4 regions of the Pseudoalteromonas sp. McH1-7 genome follow, and region 1 is predicted to be linked to each of the others. Evidence: predicted binding sites of a transcription regulator. Region 1 holds the regulator's gene; each other region holds the start of a gene.

Region 1 (5,975 bases):
TCTCAATTCCGTGGTCAACAGAATTTCGTACCAAGTGAACCAACGGATCCGCAAGCGCTTCAACTAAGTTTTTATCTAAATCAGTTTCTTCACCTTGTAAAACAAGATTGATTTCCTTTTTTAAGCTTCGAGCAAGGTCTCTTACAACCCGAGGAAAGCGACCGAACACTTTCTTGATGGGTTGCATTCGAGTTTTCATTACAGCACCTTGCAAGTCAGCTGTCACCACATCAAGGTTTGATATGGCTTTACCCATACTCTCACTATTTGTGTTATTCGCCAGACTGACCAAACGGTTGCGTACCAATACCAACTCACCGACCATATTCATGATTTCATCAAGACGTTTTGTGTCGACACGTACTGTTGTTTCTGCTTGTGCAGCTGGCTTTTTAGCTGCAGGAGCTGCGGCCTTTGCAGGCTCTGCTTCTTTTTGAGGCGCAGGTTTTGCTTCGGCTTTAGGAGCTGGTTTAGCCGCTGGCTTAGCCGCCGGTTTTGAAGCTGCTTTCGCTTCAGGCTGTTTGGGTGGTGGCGTTGGAGCTTGCGTTACCGCTTCTTCAGTTGCTTTTGGCGCACTGCCTTTTCCATGTAACTCGTCTAATAAGGCTTCAAACTCGTCATCTGTGATTTCCTCATCGTCTCCACCGTTGGCATTTGCTTGCTCACTGACTTGCGCTGGTGCTTGAGCTTCTTTAGGAACAGGGTCTTCACTGTTTGGTGCCCCGCCAAATTTGCCGACACCGTGTAACTCATCTAATAGATTGTCAAATTCGTCATCAGTAATGTCGCCATCATCACTGCTTGGTGGTGCACTTTCCGGGCTTTCTGTACTGGTCGGAGCGGGACCATTTCCTGAACCATGTAACTCATCAAGTAAATTTTCGAATTCTTCTTCAGTTATCTCATCAATACTAGAACTGGCGTCGCCATCAGTATCGACGTCAAATAAAATATCATCTGCACTAACTTCAGGTACTGGTTCAGTTTCTGCAACAGGTGCTGAAGCGACTTCTTCAACTACCTCGTCCTCAGATGCTGGTTGACTGAGTTTGTGAAGTGTTTCAAGCAACGCAGGATCAGCAGCTTCAGGCTCTTCACGATTTTGGATACAAGCAAACATCTCATTGATTGTATCCAAAGACTGTAAGATAACATCCATCAATTCGGAAGTTACTTTTCGTTGCCCCTGTCGTAACACATCGAATACGTTTTCCGCACCATGACAAGCGTCTACCAGCTCCGTCATGCCCAAGAATCCAGCTCCACCTTTAACAGTATGGAAGCCACGGAAAATCGCATTAAGAAGTTCTTTATCTTCAGGGTTGTTTTCTAGCTCAACAAGCTGCTCAGATAAAAGCTCTAATATTTCGCCTGCTTCAACAAGAAAGTCCTGCAAGATATCTTCATCGACTTCAAAGCTCATACACACTCTCCAACTAGAAGCCTAAACTAGATAGCAAGTCATCGACTTCGTCTTGACCAGAAACCACGTCGTCTCGTGATTCAGCGTCAATAATTGGACCTTCAGGCCCAGACAATTCATCACTGATAGTCTCTGTTGTTTTTATTTCATTTTCATTCGATTTAGTACCGGCCTGTGTTTCGTCTGCTGAACCAAACACAGTAAGGAGATGAATGAGACTATCTTCTACTTCTCGAACTAATTCAATGACACGGCGGATGACCTGACCAGTTAAGTCTTGATAATCTTGTGCCATGAGCACGTTTGTCATCAAACCTTGTAACTCGTCCGTACGTGTTTTCGAAGTCTGCATAAAGCTATCTAGGTCGTGACACAGAGATTTGAATTCTCCGAGCTGAATATCTCTACTCATTAAACGATCCCAAGTTGGCTTTATTTGTGCTAGTTCGTCGGCAAGGTTTTGTGCCAACGGTAAGCTCTCTTCGACAGCGTCCATCGTTTTGTTTGCAGCGCTCTCCGTCATTTCCATGACGTAGTTGAGGCGCTGTTTAGCGTCAGGAATGGCCTCCGTTGTGAGGTCTGCAAGGCGAGTATCCAGCTCAAAGTTTTTCAATGACTCATGTAACTGACGAGTAAGCTTGCCAACCTCTGCAAATAACTCGGATTGCTCTTTGTTAGCAGCCTCTAAAATCAGCTGATCCGCTTTTTCTTGTTCACCTTGCTCTAATAGCTCTACAAGTTGTTTAGCTTGCTCGAGTGTAATTTGAGGCGCAGCGTTTACAGACATAGGCCATTTCCCCTTGCTGTTAGCCTAAGCGCTCAAATACTTTTTCAAGCTTGGTTTTAAGTGTACCTGCCGTAAATGGTTTCACGATATAACCATTAACCCCAGCCTGTGCTGCAGCAACGATCTGCTCTTTTTTTGCTTCCGCGGTTACCATAAGCACAGGAATATGTTTCAACTTTGCATCAGCTCGTATTGCTCGCAATAAATCGATCCCTTGCATTCCTGGCATATTCCAATCAGTTACTACAAAGTCAAACTCCTGATTTTGTAGCATCGGAAGTGCTGTACTACCATCATCAGCTTCTTGAACATTTGTAAAGCCTAAATCTCTTAATAGGTTTTTGATTATTCTTCTCATAGTAGAGAAATCATCAACCACGAGAATCTTCATGTTCTTATCCAAAACTTCCTCCAGTGAGGTTCGAACCCAACTATTTTATGTACTCTAATTTATCCAGTCATTGATTTTAGCTTTTAGCTTTATCATTGCCTGACCGTGAATTTGACTTACTCGAGATTCACTGACATCTAAAATGGCGCCAATCTCTTTTAAATTCATTTCATCGTTATAATAAAGCGACAAAACCATGGCATCTCTTTCTGGTAATGATTTTATCGCATTTACTAAAGACTCGTTAAAACGTTCATTTTTAACGTTATTAAACGGTTTGTCTAGCGCAAAATCGCTATTTGCAGGGGTAATCACATCTTCGTCTACCCCAAGATCCTCAATGCCTATTACTTTGCTTGCATTTACATCATGTAAAATATGATGGTACTCATCTAGAGATATATCAAGTTTTTCAGCGATTTCAGTGTCTTTTGGTTCTCGACCAAGGAGAGATTCGAGCTCAGATATAGTCTCTGCAACCATTCGGCTATTTTTGTGGACAGATCGGGGAGCCCAATCTCCACGACGAATTTCATCAAGCATCGCACCTCGAATACGTATGCCCGCGAAAGTTTCAAAACTGGCACCTTTACTGGCGTCAAAGTTTTTTGTTGCCTCAATTAACCCTATCATTCCTGATTGGATCAAATCATCAAGTTGCACGCTTGCCGGAAGTCGAGCGATTAGGTGACACGCCACTTTTTTGACAAGTGGAGCATGCCTTTCAACCACCTTATGAATATGGTCAGAAGTTTGATATCCCGCAGCTCTGTTGACCGGAGAAGCCATAATCACCCGTTTACAAGTTGTTCAATAAAAAATTCTAAATGACCAGAAGGCTGATGAGGAATTGGCCACTTAGCCGCTCTCGTAGCTAAGCCTTTAATAGCAACAGCTGCAGGAGAGCTTGGAAATAAATCAACGATAGCCCTTTGTCGACGTGATGACTTACGCATATTTTCATCAAACGGTACTGTCGCGACAAGCTCTAGAGCAACGTCAAGAAAACGATCGGTCACTTTTGATAGTTTAGCAAAAAGTTCCTGACCTTCACGCATGCTACGAACCATATTGGCCACTATTTTAAAGCGGTAAACTCCATGTTCTCGACTTAATACTTTAATTAATGCGTAGGCATCTGTAATGGATGTCGGTTCATCACACACTACCACGAGTACGTCTTGAGCGGCACGAGAAAAACTCAACACCATATCCGAAATTCCGGCTGCAGTGTCAACAATTAACACATCAAATTGTGTATTTAGTTCACTAAAAGCTCTTATTAACCCAGCATGCTCTGCTGGAGTGAGCTCAACCATATTCTGAGACCCTGACGTAGCTGGTACAATTTTTATACCTGCAGGCCCTTCAACTAGAATTTCATCTAGTTCACACTCTCCTGATAAGACATGTGATAAATTCTTTTCGACTCTTAGACCTAGCATCACATCACAGTTTGCCAAGCCTAAGTCCGCATCTAAAACAAGAACACGCTGTCCTTGCTGACCCATAGCAATAGCGGTATTGAGCGAAACATTGGTTTTTCCCACTCCCCCTTTTCCGCCGGTCACGGCTATGACTTTTACACCCTGGTTGCTACTTTGACTCATTCTACGCAGGCCACTTGCTTGATCTAAAACTGTGTTAATCATACATTCCTACTGACTCTGACGCTACAGGTACACGTCGAGAGTGCTGTGCTTTTATTCTTTTTAAATACAGTTGCTCAGCCTTTTTTACTAGCTTTTGAGCATTTGCTACACGAATGTCCTCTGGCACTCGCTGACCGTTGGTAAGATACCCTATTGGCAAGCGATTTTGAATCGCTATGCTAATAATCTCACCTAAACTTAGACTTTCATCAAGTTTTGTGAAAATACAGCCACTTAAATTTACTTTTTGGAAGTGTCTTACCGTTTCTTGCAACACGTTCATTTGTGATGTCGCACTTAACACTAAATAACTTCTAATATCAACTCTTGCGCTACGCATAAGTGTATTTAACTGTTCAGTTAAGCGCAAATCTCTTTGACTCATTCCTGCCGTGTCTATTAATACTAGACGCTTATTACGTAAATGATAAAGCACTTCTGCAAGTTCATTTGCATCTTTTACTTGCTTAACTGGACAGCCGATGATTCTACCATAGGTTGCTAGTTGCTCGTAAGCGCCAATTCTGTAGGTATCCGTTGTAATAAGTGCAACTTTATCTGCACCGTATTTTTGCGCGCCCAATGCTGCAAGTTTTGCCACTGTCGTTGTCTTACCTACACCAGTCGGGCCGACCATTGCAAAAACGCCACCTTGACGCAAAATATCATTGTTGGTGGTGTGCATCTGATTTATGACCATATTTAAGAGTGCACTCCACGCCTCTTTTCTTGATACATCATCTGGAATGAAGCATGCCATTTGTTCAGCAACTTCTTTATCAATCCCCATCCCCTCCAGACGGTCTACAAGGCAAGCTCGTGTCGGATCGCGACGCGCCATTTCTTGTTTCATTAGCCCAGATACCTGATGCTCTAGCAGCTGGCGAATTGAGTTCATCTCTTCGCGCATTGCACTCATTTCATCTTTTTTGCTATGAACCTCAGTTAAATCATCACCAAAGCCATTATCGAGGTCATCAGATTCTCCCCACGGCTTCGATTGCTCTGTGGCTTCATCTTCAAAGTCAAAAGATTGACGATGAGTTTGTGGCGCTGACCTGTAAGTAGGCTTCGCCTCTGGTTGCATCTTGCGTTGGTTGCCTAGCATCTGTTCTGTGTCAATGCCTGACTGCGAGAACATAGAGGCAAGCTCTGGTGAGCGAGGACGTGGAGCTTGACGCTCCAAAAGCGCCTCTAAGCTGTCAGCTACCTGAGCTTGCTTAGCTGGTTGTGCTTGACGAGGCTCTGGTCGCACAAAACGCGTTTGTGTTTCTTTTGGTGCACTAGCTCGGCCAGTTGTAGGTTGTTGCACCGGTGCAGCTGTGCGGTCATTATCAATTGCAGCAACAATTTCAACACCATCAGCCAGCTTTTTGTTAGACATGATGACAGCATCTGCGCCAAGCTCTTCTTTAACTTCATTTAAAGCCGTACGCATATCTTTTGCAAAGAAACGTTTAATTTTCATGTTACAGCCCCTTTATCCTCTATTGTCCTACCGAGCTTACTATCTTGATTTGTCTCTCTTCAGGCACTTCTTGATACGACATCACTCGTAAACCTGGGATAGTGTGTTTAACAAACCTAGACAATACACTTCTTAACATACCTGAGGTTAATAAGATGGACGGCTCACCTAGCATTTCTTGGTTATGATGTGCTTCTTTTAATGACTCTTGAAGCCTCTCTGCCAAGCCAGGTTCTATGCCTGCCCCCTCATCA
Region 2 (5,975 bases), on a different contig from region 1:
AACTTTCACGGGTACGGAAGCTAATTTGCGGTAACGTGGTATAGGACTCTCTGTGGTCGCCAAGGACTTCAAAGTCTTGCAGTTTAATGTCGACCAACCAGTCCTCGCCTAAGTAGCTAACATTACCAGTGCGATACAGTTGAGTATCTGTTTCATTGGCGTATTCTGAGGTTAAGTCAGTCAGGTAGTTATCATCGCTGACATTGGTAATATCAACGAACGCACGCCAGTTATCGCTCAAGTAACTTTTTTGCTGCCAATGCACTAAATATCGGTCATCTAGCTGTGGCTCTGAGTCATCTTTACTTAAATATTCAACAGCAACTTTACCTTGGTGTTGCTCAGTCAAATATCTGAACTCAGTGTTAAGCTGGAAGCCTTTATTGGCCATATATCGTGGCGTTAAGGTAGCATCGTAATTTGGTGCTAAGTTCAAGTAATAAGGAGTGATTAACTCCAAACCAAACTTATTTGAGCTAGAGATGGTTGGTGTGAGCAGCCCTGACTTGCGCCTACTGTCGATTGGAAAGGTAAAATAGGGGAGGTAAATCACCGGCGTATTCAAAATTTTGAACACCGTATTATATGTTTCTCCCCAGCCATCCTCACGAGAAAGCACGATACTACTTGCTTCTATTTTCCAAAAGGGATCATCGCTTGGACAGGTAGTGAAGCTAGAGTTATCGAGTGATATTTGATTTCCTGACGCGTGTAACTTTTCAGCACCTCCACGACCTAACTGCTCAGTAAGCTCATATTCAGCACCAAGCAAGCTGACCGTGTTAGCATTTAAATCAGCGAAGAGACCATTACTATGTACTTTGGTAAATTGATCGCGATAAAGGAGCGGGCCTGAAGCACTTAGTAGCCCTTCTTTTTTATCAATCAGTGCACGTCTGGCTGCTAAGCTCATGGTTTCTGTATTAATAATGACATTGCCTGAAAACTCTGCGCTGTCAGCACCTTGTAGTTCCAAGTCATCAGCAACAATATCAATGGCGTTTTTGGGCAGCGAGGCTATTGGCTTCCAGCTTTCTGGCTGCATATAGTCTTTACATTGTGCCGCGACAATGTTCGTATTAGCAAAAGCAGTAGAGTGAATAGCAGACAATACAGCTAAGCCCAAAATTTTGCGCATTTAATAACCTATTAGCTGAGCATTTAATAATAAGCTCATCATGATAAATGAAAACTGTCGGAAATACAGTAGCATTTAAATATTTACAAGTAGAAGGTGTAATAGTTAATCCATGAGTAGTCAAAATCAGCGTGTAGAATTTATACAGCGAGCATTGCAAACCCATCAATTCAGCTGTGAACCCATTACCTCAGATGCTAGCTTTCGCCGCTATTACCGTGTAGCAAAAGGTACAGAAGCGTCATGGGTGCTGATGGAAAGTCCGGTGGATAAAGTGGATAACACCCCATTTGTAGCATTAAACAGTGTATTCACACAGCAAGGGCTAAATCTGCCAAGTATTATTGCACAGGATGAGCAGTGCGGTTTGGTATTGCTACAGGACTTGGGCTCTACTCACCTTGCTGACAGGCTAGATACACACGCCCGATTGCATGACTATCAAGCGTTGCTAGATTTGCTACCAAATATTGCTCAGACGCCGACCAGTGAGTGGATGAAACCCTATGATGCTGACTTTATTGCCATGGAGCTGGAAATATTTCATGAGTGGCTGGTGACAAAGTGGCTAAAAAGTTCGCTGACAGAGCAGCAACAAATACAATGGCAAAACGTCAAGTCAAGGTTGGTTGCGGTTATGCTCGAACAGCCACAAGTGACGATGCACCGAGACTTCCACAGTCGTAATGTTATTTTTCATCAGTTACAGTGGTATTTGATTGATTATCAAGATGCCGTGCAAGGGCCTGTTACGTATGACAGTGTGTCTTTACTAAGAGACTGTTACACGCGATTGCCTACTGATGAGTTTGCAATGTTGCAGCGATATAGTTTTGATAAATTACATGCCGCAGGTCTGTTAGCTGATATGGATTTTAGTCGATATCAATATTACTTTGATCTTACTGGGTTGCAGCGACACCTCAAGGCTGCGGGAATATTTACGCGGCTATTGCAACGAGATGGGAAAGGCGGGTATCTAGATAATATTTTGCCAACGCTCGATTACATTCTTGAAGCTGCTCAGAAGTATGATGAATTTCAGTGGCTTGCAAGCTGGATTAGGCATGACATAATGCCTAAAGCAAAAGTCAAACTTAGCGCCAAATAAAGCGAATATGAAAGCAATTATTTTATCAGCAGGTCGTGGTAAGCGGATGATGCCACTTACAGCGACACAGCCCAAACCGATGTTGAAAGTAGCGGGTAAGCCACTCATTGAACATCACATTGAACGACTAAAGTTAGCTGGTATCACCGAGGTTGTAATCAACCTTGCATGGCACGGTGAGGTGATTAAACACTACTTTGGTGATGGTAGCCACTTTGGGGTAAATATTACCTACAGTGATGAACCAGAAGGAGGGCTTGAAACCGCAGGAGGAATTATTCAAGCACTACCGTTACTGTGCCAGGATAGCGACCGCTTTGTGGTTATAAATGGCGATATTTTTACCGATTATGATGTGCGTAGCCTTATTCAGCTACAACTTGGAAAAGCAGCCGCTGGACATTGTGAAGCACATATTGTGTTAGTGGAAAATCCAGCACATAACCCCAATGGTGACTTTTGTCTCGCTCACCAACCTTTGAATCAAGAGCAATATACATTTTCTGGGATAGGTATCTACCATCAATGTTTTTTTGCTGGGCTAGAGCGTGGCTTTGTTAAGTTAGGGCCACTACTTCGCAGTGCACTTGCAGAGCATAGAGTGTCAACAGAACTGTATCTTGGTCAATGGGACGATATTGGTACTCCTGAGCGACTAAGCACAATAAATAAAAAGTTAGGATATAGCGATGTGGGGTAAATTATTAGGAACCATGTTTGGTTTTTTGTTTGGTCGGTGGTTGGGCGCGATTCTAGGCTTTTACCTCGGACATTTGTTTGACAAAAGCTTACGTCAAGATTTTGATAAGGTCGGTGGTTTTCAGGGCTTTATTAAAGGAGATGAGCTGCACGAACGACAAGCTCTGTTCTTTTCAAGCTGTTTTGCTGTTATGGGGCATATTGCTAAGTCTAATGGCCGTGTCAGTGAGATTCATATTCAAGCCGCATCAGCATTTATGACCGAAATGGGGTTGCAAGGAGAAGACCGAAAAGAAGCGCAGCATGCTTTTACCGCAGGAAAAAGCAGTGACTTTTCAATCAAAGAAGCCGTAACAGATTTTAAAGAAGCGTTTGCTCGGCGCTATGATCTAAGGCAATTATTCTTAGAAATTCAAATCCAAATGGCATTTTGTGATGGTCATGTATCAGACGCTGAAAAAGCGTTACTAAAGCAAGTCAGCAAATATTTAGGTTTCGCTGAAACGCATTTTTTGTTTTTGCTAAAGCGTTACCAGGCTGAGTTTGAGTTTCGTCGTGCCCAACAAGCTGGAAAGTCACAACAACAGCATCAGCATCATGGACACCAAGGAGCACCGCAACCGAGTGGGCTTACACGCTCAAAAGCCTTGGCTGTGCTTGGCTTAGGTGAAAGCGCAAGCGCGGGTGAAATTAAAAAGGCGTATCGCAAACTGATGTCACAACATCATCCGGATAAGTTGGTATCGCAGGGGCTGCCGACACATATGATGGAAGTAGCTAAGCGGAAAAGCCAAGATATTCAGTCTGCCTACGAGTACCTTAAAAAAAGCTAAAGTATCCGTAAAAAACCGAGTAGTTCCTTGCGTAAGCGCTGGTGCTGGAGCGGATCGGTTTTTTCCCCAAATAGCTCTCTTTGGCGGTAATCTAGCTTACTATTTTTTCTTGCCCACCTTACTCTGTCAGCGGTGCTATCGATTACCATTGGGTTATCAAAGCTGTAGTAAATATCCAAAAGAGCGGGGCTTATCAAAGACAGGTTTGATGCTAGGTGTTTTTGTCGCATTGCATTAGGCAGCTGGGGGCTGACGACGGTGTAAGCATCAATACGAAGGTTGGGTAAGGTTGCTAAATGTTCTGCGAACACACCAGCACTATTGCCAAATGCAACAACGACAAGCTTCTCTGTTTGTGTCATTGATAACGTATTGTAGAGCACTTCAAAACGACTGACTAACGCGGCTTTATAGTTGTCTAGGTTCATCTCTGAAACAGGCTCAACGGATTTCGGCTTTGGCTCAGCTTCTGGTGTTTCAATATCTTGATCTAAGAGACTTGCAGCATAGGACAAATCAGGTGGCGTGATGGTATACGTATCATATCCATCATCACTCAAGCGCTTAGCAAGGAAACTGATCCCGCTGTTATTAAGTGGCGGCATTTGCATATCAGGCAGGAAAATGACAATACCTGCCCGCATCGAAGCCATGTGTTCTTGATGAAAAACGTAAAATACTTCCTCTTCACTGTTTAGCTCCAGTAACCCCGCTGGTTCATAAAAACGCTGTGCATCTTGTTGAAAAAGCGCTGTTAGCGGTGCTGGGGCTATATGTTCGGCTGCGAAGCAACTTACTGATATTGAAATTAATAATGTAAAAAGTGCTCTGCTTAGCATAATACGTGTACATGATTTTCCATGGTTTAGTATCGGCCTACTTGGCAAAAGCTTTAGCAGTCGCCTTTATTTATGGTTTTAAGGTAAACTGCCACATAGAGAAAATAAATGGAGAGTATGCGTGCAATACAAAGATAGCAAACGAGACTATCTCTTTATGTTTTTAAAAGGGGCTGGGATGGGTGCTGCTGATGTTGTACCCGGAGTATCAGGTGGTACTATTGCCTTTATCACTGGTATCTATGCGCGTTTTTTAAATGCAATAAAAAGTGTTAATTTGCAAGCATTAGGGTTGTTGCGCCGTGAAGGTATAAAAACTACATGGCAATATATCGATGGTAGCTTTTTAGTCGCGGTGTTTTCAGGGCTACTTATCAGTGCTGCATCTTTGGCTAAAGTTATTACTTACTTGCTTGCGCACCACCAAATACTGGTATGGTCATTTTTCTTTGGCCTTATTGTCGCTTCTTTTATTTACGTAGCCAAACAGGTCTCGAGCTGGAACGGTAAAAATATTGCGGCCTGTGTAACTGGCGCTGTGGTTGCTTTTGTCATTACGTCATTGTCGCCAGCGGAAGCGCAAGCATCTCACTGGATGTTTTTTATTTCCGGTGCCATCGCCATTTGTGCAATGATTTTACCTGGAATTTCGGGTAGTTTTATCTTGTTATTGCTGGGCATGTATGGACATGTACTGAGTGCTGTAAATCAACTTGAAATAACACTCGTTGGCCTTTTTTTACTGGGATGTGTTGTTGGGTTGATGTCATTTTCGAGGCTGTTGAGTTGGTTATTAAGCCATTATCAACAAGTCACATTTTCGGTATTGGCAGGATTTTTACTCGGATCACTGAATTTACTATGGCCTTGGAAGCAAGTGCTGACCACTTATGTTAATTCTAGCGGTATTGAAAAGCCCTTGACGCAAGCAAATATTTTGCCGCAGCAGTACAGTACGCTGTACGGGCAAGATCCAAATACTTTGGCCTGTGTGTTACTTGCCATTGCCGGACTTGCCCTGATTTTAGCAATTGAAAAACTGAGTGAAAAATATTAGCTCAGGCTATCGTTCTAAACCACCCAGTGACAGAAAGGCGCGGAGACTTTGCAAATGGTGCAACGTAAGTTACTGAGTGAATTTTGTTGACATCAAACACCACCAAAGAATTAAACTTGGGGGCGTAACTATGAGTTGGTGTGCCATCTGCTTCAAAAAACTGTAGTAGCCCACCCCAGTCGGGGTGCCAATTTTTGCTTAAGCTGAGGACGTAGGCATATACTCGTCCTTCGGCCTCTACAACGTCATTGTGGCGTGTTAAGTACTGACCTGCGATAAATCGAGTTGCTTGAGCCGA
Region 3 (5,975 bases), on a different contig from region 1:
CGACTCGCTTTGTTATCGTCAAGGCGGTTGAATACTTGTAGGTAAGGCTAAAATTCGCTTAGGTAGTTGTTCTACCCAAGGAAGTTTTTGATGTGGTTAACGCGAATTCATTACTTAGAATTGAGCAAGTAAGCATCAAGAAAGCTGATACAGTCCACATCAATAACACTAGAGTAATTCTTCCCGTAACTTTCTATGTCTCAATTGAAAATAGCCAACAACAGGAACAAACGCTAAACACAGAGTAGCGAAATTGATGATTGGAATAACGGTGACATATAAATAAGAAGAGTAACTAAGTTCCATCAAATGCCTGTCAACTAAGCGGAACATTTGCAAAATAGGGGCTGGTATTATGATGAGCTGTGCAACCACACTTTGCCACATATAGACTTTATCTTTAATCGCCCAAACAGCAATGATAGCCATAAACAGAATATCATTGAAAGCCCAAAATATATAACGATACACTCTATCACTGTCCACTGCTCTGACGATATCACTTGTGAAGTGACCGATGATATAAAAAGCAGCAATCAAAATTGCATATCTAGCGGCTTTAATATCCCGCAAAAATACGCAAGAAAATACAGCAACCAATGAAAGTGGTATACTGTATTGAATATAAAAGAGTCGTACTGACTCCCAAGCGTCTAACATATCTTCTATGTCAACGAGTTATGAAGGCTTCTTCTCAGCTTCCTCATCACCACCCTCGCCGTTACCACCGGGAAGTCTAAAGTTTTGAGGTTTTTTTACTAAAATCATTCTATTTCTCCTTTAAGTAGAACCAGCAGGAACAATAGCGAATTCCCTGTAATTTGGCAACAAACTCTCACTAATTTTCCCTCACTTCAATGGGATCAGACTCTTTTGGTTTTCCCTGTAAAATAGAGATTTCAACGCGCCTGTTGCGGCGTCTATCGAGGTCACTATCATTCGGTACTAGCGGTCTAGTATCAGCATGCCCTACGACTAACATTCTATTTTTATCAAAGCCTCGTACTTTTTCCATTACAGTCGCCACGGCTACAGCCCGAGTTGCTGACAGATCCCAATTGTTAGAGTAAAGCTCATTCGTTACCCTAAAATCGTCAGTGTGACCGGATACCGTGATCTCTCCTGGCACATCCTTTAACAGCTCTGCTATTTCTTCAATTACAGGCTCAAATTTAGGCTGCAAAAATGCACTACCCGCAGGGAAAGAGCCATTCTCTTGAATGCGAATGATGATTTGTTGTCCTAAAGACTCTAGTTCGATAGCACCGTCCATGATTTGCTTTTCAAGTTGCTGCGCTATTTTTTTGACTAACTCATTTACCTGCTCTTGCTCTGCTGAAGCAATTGCTTGAGTCGATGCCATTTCTTGCGCTGTACTGGCTGATTCACCACCGCGCTTATTACCACGCTGCTCCTGCCTTCCCCCCGCAGACGCTTCGTCTCCAGCTTGGAACTCAAGCATTTGTTGTGTCATTTCGACGGTTTGCTGCTGGATTGTTTCAATTGGGGTAGGCTCTGGTTTTCCTGGTGTGAATTCCATTGCAATCACACTCGTACCTTTGGGTATATCTTTGACTTCAATTTTATTTTGTACGCCGAATGCAAACTTCATAGAGCCTGCAATTTGTTTAAATTTGAGTACATCCATCTCGGAAAAGGCGAGCAGCAATACAAAGAAGCACATGAGCAGTGACATCAAGTCAGCAAATGTTCCCATCCAAGCGGGCAAACCTGGCGGGGGACATTTACATTCGTTCTCATCAGACATGATTATTCCTCAGCTTCTGAACCACGTTTTGACTCAGGTAGATAGTTTTTCAAAATGCCCTCGATAACCTTGGGGTTTTGGCCATCTTGAATGCCCAAGATAGCATCAAGTATTAACCGCTGATTACGCTCCTCTTCGTCTTTACGTAATTCGAGTTTTACCTGTATTGGAATAGCCACAACATTCGCTAAGAATGCACCATATAGCGTTGTTAAAAGTGCAACAGCCATCGCTGGCCCTATCGCTTTCGGGTCATCCATATTTGATAACATGGCTACTAAGCCGATAAGTGTACCTATCATCCCCATTGCAGGGGCTATATCGGCAAGCGATTTGAACAGGCCAGCGCCAAGTTCATGGCGAGATGAGGTAAGTGCAATGTCTTTTTGCAAGGTGGCTCTCACAACATCAGCATCATGACCATCAACGAGCATATCCACGCCTTTGCGCATAAATTGATTTGGAATTTCAGCTTCTTCAAGCGCAAGAAAGCCGCCTTTACGCGCTGAATCAGCAAGTTCTACCGCTTTTTCAATCAGTTCTTCAGGTGTTTCAATTTTAAACATGAAGGCCTTTCCGGCCACTTTCCCAATCCCGAAAAATTGTCCAAGTGTAAAGTTAGACAATACAATGAAGATTGAACCACCAAATACGATAACGACGGACGGCGTGTTATAGAACATAGCGATCTGGCCATCACTACTTAATACCATAGACATTACAATCAGACCTATGGCACCCAGGATCCCTATTACCGTTGCTAAATCCACATGTCCTCCGAGGGAAGTTATTTGTGATAAATCACGCAGTTATTGTTGTTTGAGTTATCGGCAAGTTTTTCTACAACTTAACACTATTATATTAAAAAGTGTTTAAAATGCGAGTTTATAGCAGATCTTGCAAAGCTGATACGCTCCGTTGTCAAAAACTCGCTGGTTTTTTTGACCTTAGCCCTCAATCCCCCTAAAATTGCGTCACTTTTACTTTTCGAGTCAACGTGACATATGGCAGTAAAAAAACCTGATAACTTAAGCTTTGAAGAAGCAATGCAAGAGTTAGAACAAATCGTAGCAGAGATGGAAAACGGCAGTTTAGCGCTAGATCAAGCCCTTAAGCAATTTGAGCGTGGAATAAAACTTGCCAAAGCATCGAACCAAAAACTTCAGCAAGCTGAGCAACAAGTCGCAATTTTGATGGGCGAAGGTGAGCAAGCACAATTACAGCCATTTGATAACGAAGCCTAATGTCAGCAAAATTAAAAGAACAACTGCAGCATGCTAAAACGCGGGTAGAAACCACGCTTTTACGCAGCTTTGATAACATGCTAGACACAGAAGAAAATGTCTTAGCGGCAACTCGCTACAGCGTAGAAAATGGTGGCAAGCGCTTACGGCCTTTTCTAGTCTACTGTACCGGAGAACTCTTTGGCGCAGCAGCAGCAGATCTCGATAACGCAGCTGCGGCCATCGAGTGTATTCACAGCTATTCTTTGGTACACGACGATTTACCAGCGATGGATGATGATGAGCTAAGGCGCGGTCGACCTACGTGCCATATTCAATTTGATGAAGCTACCGCAATATTAGCGGGCGATGCGCTACAGACTCTGGCTTTTGAGCTGCTAAGTACACCAAACTTTACCATCAGCCCACAGTCCCAGTTACAGATGATAAGTGCCCTAGCAAAAGCTTCAGGATTACAAGGGATGGTAGGCGGTCAAGCGCTAGACATTGCCGCAACTGACCGCACCGTAACACTCACAGAGCTTGAGCGTATACATAAGCTCAAAACAGGTGCGCTTTTAAGTTGCGCAATTGAATTAGGTATGTTGTGCGCACAACCAGAGCGCCTCACTGATGAAACGCGTCAAGCAATGCGAACTTACGGTCAAGCCATTGGACTTGCATTCCAAGTACGCGATGACATCCTAGATGTCGAAGGCGATACGGCTGTACTTGGCAAACCTCAAGGCTCAGATGTAGAACATAATAAATCTACTTATCCAGCATTACTTGGTTTAACGCAGGCCAAAGAAAAAGCCGAACAGTTAATACATGAGGCGCTCAACGCGCTAGAAACGATCAATGGTGATACAGAAGTGCTTGCCGATTTAGCAAAATACATCATAGATCGAGAACATTAAGTGTGCGTATAACCTGTATACGCCAAGCTAAGAAAATGTTCACAAGTACTTTGTAAAAACTGGCTAACATAATATTATGACCAGTTAGTAAAGCATTTTAATAATTATGAAGTGAGCTGCGTAACGAACTTACGCTGAGATTCACTTAGGACTCTGATAAATAACATGAAACTTGATAGTAGCAAGTATCCTTTACTCGCGTTAATTGACGAGCCAAGTCAGCTTCGTCAATTACCCCAGCACAAGTTAACCGCCTTTAGTGATGAGCTTCGCGAATATTTGCTGAACTCAGTCTCTCAAAGTAGCGGTCATTTTGCGTCTGGCCTAGGCACTGTAGAGCTTACCGTGGCCTTGCATTATGTATATAACACACCAAATGATAGATTGGTGTGGGATGTAGGTCATCAAGCATATCCTCATAAACTACTGACAGGTAGAAGAGAGAGGATGCACACTATTCGTCAAAAAGACGGGTTACACCCTTTCCCTTATCGGGAAGAAAGTGAATACGATACTTTTAGCGTTGGTCACTCTAGCACCTCTATTTCTGCTGCACTTGGTATGGCGATTGCAGCCGAAAAAGAAGGAATTGGGCGTAAAACCGTCGCTGTAATTGGTGATGGCGCGATGACCGCAGGAATGGCATTTGAAGCCATGAACCACGCAGGTGATGTCAACCCTGACATGCTCGTTATTCTCAATGATAACGAGATGTCGATCTCCGAGAATGTAGGTGCACTGAATAACCATTTCGCTAAAATTCTATCTGGAAGTTTTTATACCAATATTCGTGAAGGCAGTAAAAAACTGCTGTCTGGCGTCCCCCCGGTCAAAGAGCTAGCAGGTCGTATGGAAGAGCACCTGAAGGGTATGATAATCCCAGGCACCTTCTTTGAAGAGTTAGGTTTTAACTACATTGGTCCAATTGACGGGCATGACGTAGATACCCTAGTAGATACGCTGCGCAATATGCGCAACTTAAAAGGACCTCAACTACTTCACGTTAAGACCCAAAAAGGAAAAGGCTATAAACCAGCAGAAGCCGACCCTATCGGTTATCATGCAGTGCCTAAGTTTGACCCTAACGTGCACAGCTTACCTAAATCAAAACCAAGCGCACCGACCTTCTCAAAGGTATTTGGTGATTGGCTATGTGATATGGCAGCACAGGACAATAAACTGATGGCAATCACACCTGCAATGCGTGAAGGCTCAGGTATGGTTCGTTTTTCAAAAGAATATCCAGCTCAGTATTTTGACGTTGCTATTGCTGAACAGCATGCAGTTACATTGGCAGCAGGCTTTGCATGTGAAGACTTAAACCCAGTTGTGGCAATTTATTCAAGCTTCCTACAGCGGGCGTATGATCAGCTTATTCATGATGTTGCTTTACAGAACCTACCTGTACTATTTGCAATTGATCGCGCTGGCGTTGTTGGCGCTGACGGTGAAACACATCAAGGCGCTTACGATCTCAGCTTTTTACGTTGTATTCCAAATATGGTGATCATGGCACCAAGCGACCTAAATGAATGCCGTCAAATGCTCTATACCGGTCACCGTCTTAATCAACCAGCAGCGGTCAGATACCCAAGAGGAAGTGCAGGCAGTGCTGAAATTGCAACTGAAATGACCGAGCTAGAAATTGGTAAAGGCAAACTAGTCAGAACAGGTGAAAAGCTTGCCATTTTAAGCTTTGGAACGTTACTTGAGAGCGCTGCAGTGGTTGCTGAGCAGCTTAACGCGACTTTGGTTGATATGCGCTTTGTTAAGCCATTAGATACTGAGTTAATTGAGGAGTTAGTGGTCACTCACGAACGTTTTGTGACGCTTGAAGATAACGCTATTGCTGGTGGTGCAGGCTCGGCCGTTAGTGAGTATTTGGCAGCTCAAGGACACTTGAAGCCAATTAAATTACTTGGTTTACCTGACGAGTTCATTAAGCATGGTTCACAAGCTGAAATCCACGCTGAGCTTGGTCTGAGTAGCGAGGGTATTGCCCAACAAATTAACGACTGGCTTAAATAAACAGCCGGAGGTTACTTCTCAAATTTGTACGTTAAT
Region 4 (5,975 bases), on a different contig from region 1:
GTAGGTAACTTACCATATAGAGCCAATGAGCACGTTGTTCGTGAGCTTTTCGAAGAACAAGGTAAAGTATTTTCTGTTCGTCTATTAAAGGACAAGAATACTGGCAAGCGGCGTGGCTTTGGTTTTGTAGAGATGGCTAAAGGAGATGCGGACAAGGCCATCAGCCAACTCAATGAAAGTGAGTTTCAACAGCGTACACTAAAAGTGAGAGAGGCGAAGCAAAAGCCTGAGGGTGAAGTAAATCACTCACCAGCTTGACTTGCTTTAACTGAAGGAGATTAACGCTACTTCTTCTTTGCTATCCAAAACAGGCGCCGTTGCATAGAACTTAACTTCTTTTAGCGGCGCCTTTTCTATATTTATTTCCTGCTTTCCAAGCAAAGAAACAGCTCTGTTAGCTATGGCCTTTCCCGAATCAACCAACTCAATATGATCAGGTAGGCATTCTTTGATGTTATCGGCAATTAACGGAAAGTGCGTACAGCCTAACACTAAACGGTCAACGGAATACGGAATATGTAGCTGCTTGAGTTCCTCACACAGCGCCGCTTGATCAAGCGTGCTGTGCCAATAAAAATGTTCAGCTATTCTAACTAGCTCTGTAGAATGCAAAATCTCGACTTTACATCCACCTGCAAAGTCATGAATGAGTTTTTGTGTGTAAGTATTATTGGATGTCGCAGGTGTTGCTAACAAAGCGATGTGCTTAGTCTGAGAGCTATACGCAGCAGGCTTAATAGCAGGAACTACACCTATAATAGGGATTTGAGTATGTTTTCGCGCCTCTTCTAACGCATAAGTTGAGGCGGTATTACAGGCAATAACAATCATATCAACATTACTTAAGTATTGCTCTTGCCAAACAATGAGTCCCTTAATGCGTAATTTAATTAATTCCTGAGGTTGCAGACCATAAGGAAGAAATGCGTTATCCATAACATAGCTAAAAGTGGAATTTTGAAAACGATAGCGCAAGTGTGACAGAACACTTGTTCCACCAATACCGGAGTCAAAAACTAGAATATGTGACACACTTCATCCCCTAAATATTTAAGGAATGAAGTTTGCCATGAGTCACAATGAAAATAAACTCGATCAGCTTGTTTGTTGTTGCTCTGCTGATGAGCCCTTATTTGATTCATTTAAACGGTTGAAAAAGCTGCTCGCATAATCCAAGAATTCATTTAACCTGGATTGCCCTTCATTCATCCATGCAAGTATATTTGGCAATTCGTTGTTAGCATTGAGCGCTTTTGCTTGCTCTTGAATGTCTGCTAGTTGCTTATTCAGAGGTACAAACGCCTTCTCTAGTTCTTTCATCGGATTGCCTTGTTGATACTGTGCAATCGCGGCAGATGTTTTCGTTTGCTTTAAGTCCATTGTGAAGTTGGTGATTTGATCAGAGTTTAAACTAAGTGACTTTGCCATATCGAACGCTTCATCATACTCACCGCCAAAGAACGCATCGCTGACATTGCGAATATCTTCCATCATATCGTTGATTGCTTGCTGCTCTTCTTCGTTCAGCTCTCCATTTACTTTAATCGAAAAGTTCACCTCATGAGATGACTGGGAGCCATATGCAGCACCAAAGTTGTTGCCTTTTTGGGCCACGCTCGCAGCAGACCCTTGTGAATATGCGTCAGAAAATGAAATAACAACCTCATCACCTTCCGCTGTAGTGAACGCATATTCGGCCTGATTCGATAAGCTCGCAAATTGCGCCGCACTGATAGCCATCGCCTTTGGAGACTTTTCTTCAAATAGTTCTTTTTCGAAGTCATCAAGCCCTTTAAATATACCCTCTCGAGACTTTTCAATCCCTTCTTCAATATCAGAATTAAACGCCCCCATCCCTTTTAGCTCTTCACTGGCTTCATCAATACCTTGCAGCACACCTTTGCGTGCCCCATCCAGCATAGATTTTAATTCGTCGTCATTTTTACCGTCTACTTTCGCTTTTTTCACTGCACCTTGAACGAAATCAAGTACGTTTTTCACTATCGCTTCAAAGTCAAACAATGGTTTGTCTTTTTTATCTTGCGTGGGTTTCTCAATGCCAAGCGCTTCTGCGAGTTTGTCATCAAGAATTTTGGCAGCGAGTTTAGATTTATCCCCCGCATAACTATCTGAATTTATTTGGATATGTGGTCCTATCCCTTTGCTCTGCCCAGGCTTGTGCTGCATCGCTGGATTGAGCAATTGATTTAAATGCCCGATTTTCATGGTATGCCCTCCAATATATTAGTTAGATTATCGGCATATTTGTGCAAAGCTAAAGTAAAATGATTAAAAAAACGCCAAAACGATTTTAGTCACTATGCTAGACTGGACAAATTAACGACGCTCCCTAAAATAGCGCCTCTTAATTCAACATAGATGGTTTTAGTATGGCAGTAATAAAGATTGATGATTCAGCATACGAGCAACAATTGGCTGAAAAAGCTGAGCGTATCACAGCACAATTTGCACAGTTTAATGCGCCAGAATTAGAAGTGTATGACTCTGCAACTCGCCATTACCGCCAACGCTGCGAATTTAGAGTCTGGCATGATGGCGACGACTTGTTTCACATCATGTTTGATCAACAAAGTAAAGAAAAGCTTCGTGTTGATAGCTTTGACCCGGGTGCCGAGCTTGTCAATGAAATGATGCAAGTCATGATAGACAAACTTAAAGGCAATGAGGTCTTACGCCGAAAATTATTCCAAATTGATTACCTTACTACCCTAAGTGGTGAAGTACTGATTAGTCTTTTATATCACAAGCAACTTGATGAAGCGTGGCACACTGCTATGCTGGAGTTGCGATCTGAGTTGCAACAGACTTACAAAGTGGACTTTATAGGACGTGCTAGAAAACAAAAGGTCGTATTTGGTCATGATTATGTCACAGAAAAGCTCGCGGTTAATGGTAAAGAATATATTTATCAGCAAGTTGAAAACAGCTTTACGCAGCCAAATGCCCAAGTGAATCAAAAAATGCTAGCGTGGGCGCAGTCTATCAGCGAGCCGCTTAGCAATGATTTACTTGAGCTTTACTGTGGTAACGGTAACTTTTCTATCGCATTAGCTGGTTCATTCGACAAAGTGCTGGCTACGGAAATTTCTAAATCATCGGTAAAGTCTGCACAGTTTAATATCGCAGCAAACAAAGTCGACAACCTTGATATTATCCGCATGTCGAGTGAAGAGTTTACGCAAGCCATGAAAGGGCAGAAGTTTTCACGATTAGAAGGTATCGATTTACAGTCCTATGATTGCCAAACCATTTTGGTCGATCCGCCGCGAGCGGGTATGGATGAGCTAACCTGTCGCTTAGTCAGCAACTACGACAACATTATTTATATCTCATGTAATCCAGATACGTTAGAACGTGATTTAGCCTTATTATGTGAAACACATAAAATCGCACGTATGGCAATTTTCGATCAATTCCCTTACACCCATCATATTGAATCTGGCGTTTACTTAGTAAGAAAGTGATTTATAACGTTTAACGACTGGCTGCCATTGCTGTGATAAGCGCTGGCAGCTGAGTTTCGCTAAATACTTGAATACCGGATTGCTGTAATAAAGACGCCGTCAGACCCTGCCCCACTACTTTTTTACCGGTATGACTACCATCGTAAATCAGATTGCTGCCGCATGACGGACTGGACTCTTTTAATAACGCAAACTTTATATCGTGTTGAAGGCATGCCGCAAGCGCTTTTCTAGCACCAAGCTCAAACGATGCAGTAAAATCATCACCATCTTCACTCAGCACTCTACCCTTTATTAACTCTGCAGGTGGGCGAGGTGTTGGTAACCCACCTGATACTTCGGGGCACAAAGGTAACACCCAGTTTTTTTGCCGCCAATATTGCAAGGTATTATCTTGTAAACTTTGCGATGATGCGTCGTAGCGCACCGGATAACCCAATAGACAACTTGAAACTAAAATTTTAAACATAAAAAAGCCCCGCAATTATGGCGAGGCTAGTCTAATACAAATTATCGACTATTTCTTGGCTAAATAGTTCACCAGCGCTGCAATTTGTTCAGGCTTGGTAGTACCAGATTCACGTAACAACAATTTATACTTGCCATTGACAATAAACGTTGGCACACCAGTTAGCGCACCTTTACCTGAAAGGGTTTTCTGCATTCGCTGCATTTTCGATGTTTTAGTACGAACAGCGAAACTGGCATACAGCTTATCAAATTTCTCTCCATCAACTCCTTGAGCCACAAAAATATCTTTTACGTCTGCAAGTTCGTTAATTTTGGCACGTTTACCATGAATATGGTTGAACATCGCTGCAACGATTTTGTCTTTTTGCGGTAATACTTCCGCTGTCGCTAGTGCTTGTGCCAAAACCTGTTGGATTTCTGGCTCTCTAGGACCAACAAAGTCAATATGGCTCTTTTTAAACTTCACCCCTTCGTCTAGCTTTGGCTTAACGTCAACAATCAAATTTTCCATTACATTACAAGCTGGGCAATAGAATGAGAAGTACTCCGTAAGCTCTGGCTTTTTAGTACCACGCTCAGCAATGACCTCGTAGTGAACACCTTCTTCATATGGTGCTGCTTGCGCCATGAGTGGTAGCATCAATGCAACAGCTAAGCCTTTTAATACCTTAAACATACTCGCTTTCTCCAGTCCTTATTTCTTTAATAAATATGCAATCAATTTATCGAGTTGTTCTTGGCTTTCAATACCTTTCATCTCGATTTTGTACTTGTCATTAACAATAAAAGTTGGGACGCCTGTCAACGCTCCAGCTTTTGAAAACTTCTCTTGTGCTGTCAGCATGTTATTTTCAGCACTTATTACAGGCATACTTGTCACTGCTTGATCAAACTGTGTGGCAGAGATCCCATTTAATTCCATGAGTGTTTTAAGGTCTTTAATATCGAGTAGTCTGTTTTGTTCAACATGGATCGTGTGAAAAATTTTCTCAGCGATAAGATCTGATTTACCAGCTTGCTTAGCAATAATATACGCATAACTTAAGTTCGTTTGCGTGTCTTTAGGAATACCACCTAAAAAGTTCACATGGCTTTTCTCAAAGTACGCACCATCAGGTAAATTTTTCTCTATCGCCTTTGCAATCGGTTCAAAGCGAAAACAGTGAGGGCAGTAAAAGGAAAAGAACTCTGTCACTTTTTGATCTTTACTTTGTGCTGTTGTCAATGTCGAATAGTGTTTGCCATCAACAAAGTCTGACGCCATTGCGACAACGGGCAAAAATAGCGCAATCAGTGCAACTTTTAATTTTTTTAGCATGTTACTCTCTCTAATTTCAAGGAAATAGGCTCAAACTTGGTTCATCAAGGGCTGCCAGTTGCTCTTTTAGTGCAAGGATCTGTTGCTCCCAGTATTTGTCTGTCGCGAACCAAGAAAAGTTCCTTTCGAATGCAGGATCTTGCCAACGCTGTGCCAACCATGCCATATAGTTGATCATTCGCATAGCGCGTAAAGGCTCAATCAGTGCCAACTCGTTAGCATCGAAAGGCATAAATTCTTCATATCCCATTAGTAGGGTATCTAGTTGTACAAGTTTTTCATTTCGATCGCCATTTAGCATCATCCACAGATCTTGTATCGCGGGACCTTGCTGACAATCATCGAGGTCAACTAACATTAACTGATCTGCGGACCACAGTAGGTTACCCGCGTGACAATCACCATGAAGCCTGATTGTCTTTGGAACCTTATACTTCTGCGCCGCTTTGTTAATAACTTGCTCGAGAATAGTAACAAATGGAGTATGCAAATGACTAGGCACTAAGTCACTTTTTAAAAGTGATGTTTTTGCATCAAACAGGAAACGCTGTGTATCTAACATTGGCCTGTGCTCAAAAGCCTGCTGTGCAGATAAGCAATGTAAACGTCCAAGATAACGGCCTAATATTTCTAAATGCTCAAGGTTATCTAGTTCAAACTGCCGCCCACCAACACTGGGAAAAAGCGTATATCGGTAACCT

Evidence for each region. Region 1 encodes FliA, which starts transcription of late flagellar genes. Its sites were predicted from a motif close to CTAAAGNTNNNNNNNNNNNNGCCGATA; they were not measured.
Region 2: a site for FliA is predicted at 4,651-4,677, ahead of HUZ36_RS03580 (DUF3530 family protein). Genes of this name have one in related genera too.
Region 3: a site for FliA is predicted at 2,594-2,620, ahead of pomA (flagellar motor protein PomA). Genes of this name have one in related genera too.
Region 4: a site for FliA is predicted at 2,255-2,281, ahead of HUZ36_RS19955 (DUF5610 domain-containing protein). Genes of this name have one in related genera too.

The regions. Positions count from the first base shown of each region.
Region 1 covers NZ_JABWPQ010000002.1:169,018-174,992, forward strand. Annotated here, with positions in the region: gene HUZ36_RS02015 (chemotaxis protein CheA) at 1-1,423, opposite strand, end outside; gene HUZ36_RS02020 (protein phosphatase CheZ) at 1,437-2,210, opposite strand; gene cheY (chemotaxis response regulator CheY) at 2,230-2,613, opposite strand; gene HUZ36_RS02030 (RNA polymerase sigma factor FliA) at 2,656-3,390, opposite strand; gene HUZ36_RS02035 (MinD/ParA family protein) at 3,393-4,253, opposite strand; gene flhF (flagellar biosynthesis protein FlhF) at 4,246-5,721, opposite strand; gene flhA (flagellar biosynthesis protein FlhA) at 5,741-5,975, opposite strand, start outside.
Region 2 covers NZ_JABWPQ010000003.1:235,976-241,950, reverse strand. Annotated here, with positions in the region: gene lptD (LPS assembly protein LptD) at 1-1,138, opposite strand, end outside; gene HUZ36_RS03595 (aminoglycoside phosphotransferase family protein) at 1,251-2,249, shown strand; gene murU (N-acetylmuramate alpha-1-phosphate uridylyltransferase MurU) at 2,257-2,949, shown strand; gene djlA (co-chaperone DjlA) at 2,939-3,781, shown strand; gene HUZ36_RS03580 (DUF3530 family protein) at 3,778-4,620, opposite strand; gene HUZ36_RS03575 (DUF368 domain-containing protein) at 4,742-5,677, shown strand; gene HUZ36_RS03570 (2OG-Fe(II) oxygenase) at 5,679-5,975, opposite strand, start outside.
Region 3 covers NZ_JABWPQ010000003.1:47,182-53,156, forward strand. Annotated here, with positions in the region: gene HUZ36_RS02825 (hypothetical protein) at 169-660, opposite strand; gene HUZ36_RS02830 (flagellar motor protein MotB) at 839-1,768, opposite strand; gene pomA (flagellar motor protein PomA) at 1,771-2,538, opposite strand; gene xseB (exodeoxyribonuclease VII small subunit) at 2,773-3,012, shown strand; gene ispA ((2E,6E)-farnesyl diphosphate synthase) at 3,012-3,911, shown strand; gene dxs (1-deoxy-D-xylulose-5-phosphate synthase) at 4,077-5,939, shown strand.
Region 4 covers NZ_JABWPQ010000034.1:52,296-58,270, reverse strand. Annotated here, with positions in the region: gene HUZ36_RS19965 (RNA recognition motif domain-containing protein) at 1-258, shown strand, start outside; gene murI (glutamate racemase) at 265-1,032, opposite strand; gene HUZ36_RS19955 (DUF5610 domain-containing protein) at 1,096-2,226, opposite strand; gene trmA (tRNA (uridine(54)-C5)-methyltransferase TrmA) at 2,391-3,485, shown strand; gene HUZ36_RS19945 (DUF523 domain-containing protein) at 3,496-3,954, opposite strand; gene HUZ36_RS19940 (thiol:disulfide interchange protein DsbA/DsbL) at 4,003-4,632, opposite strand; gene HUZ36_RS19935 (thiol:disulfide interchange protein DsbA/DsbL) at 4,651-5,274, opposite strand; gene HUZ36_RS19930 (serine/threonine protein kinase) at 5,291-5,975, opposite strand, start outside.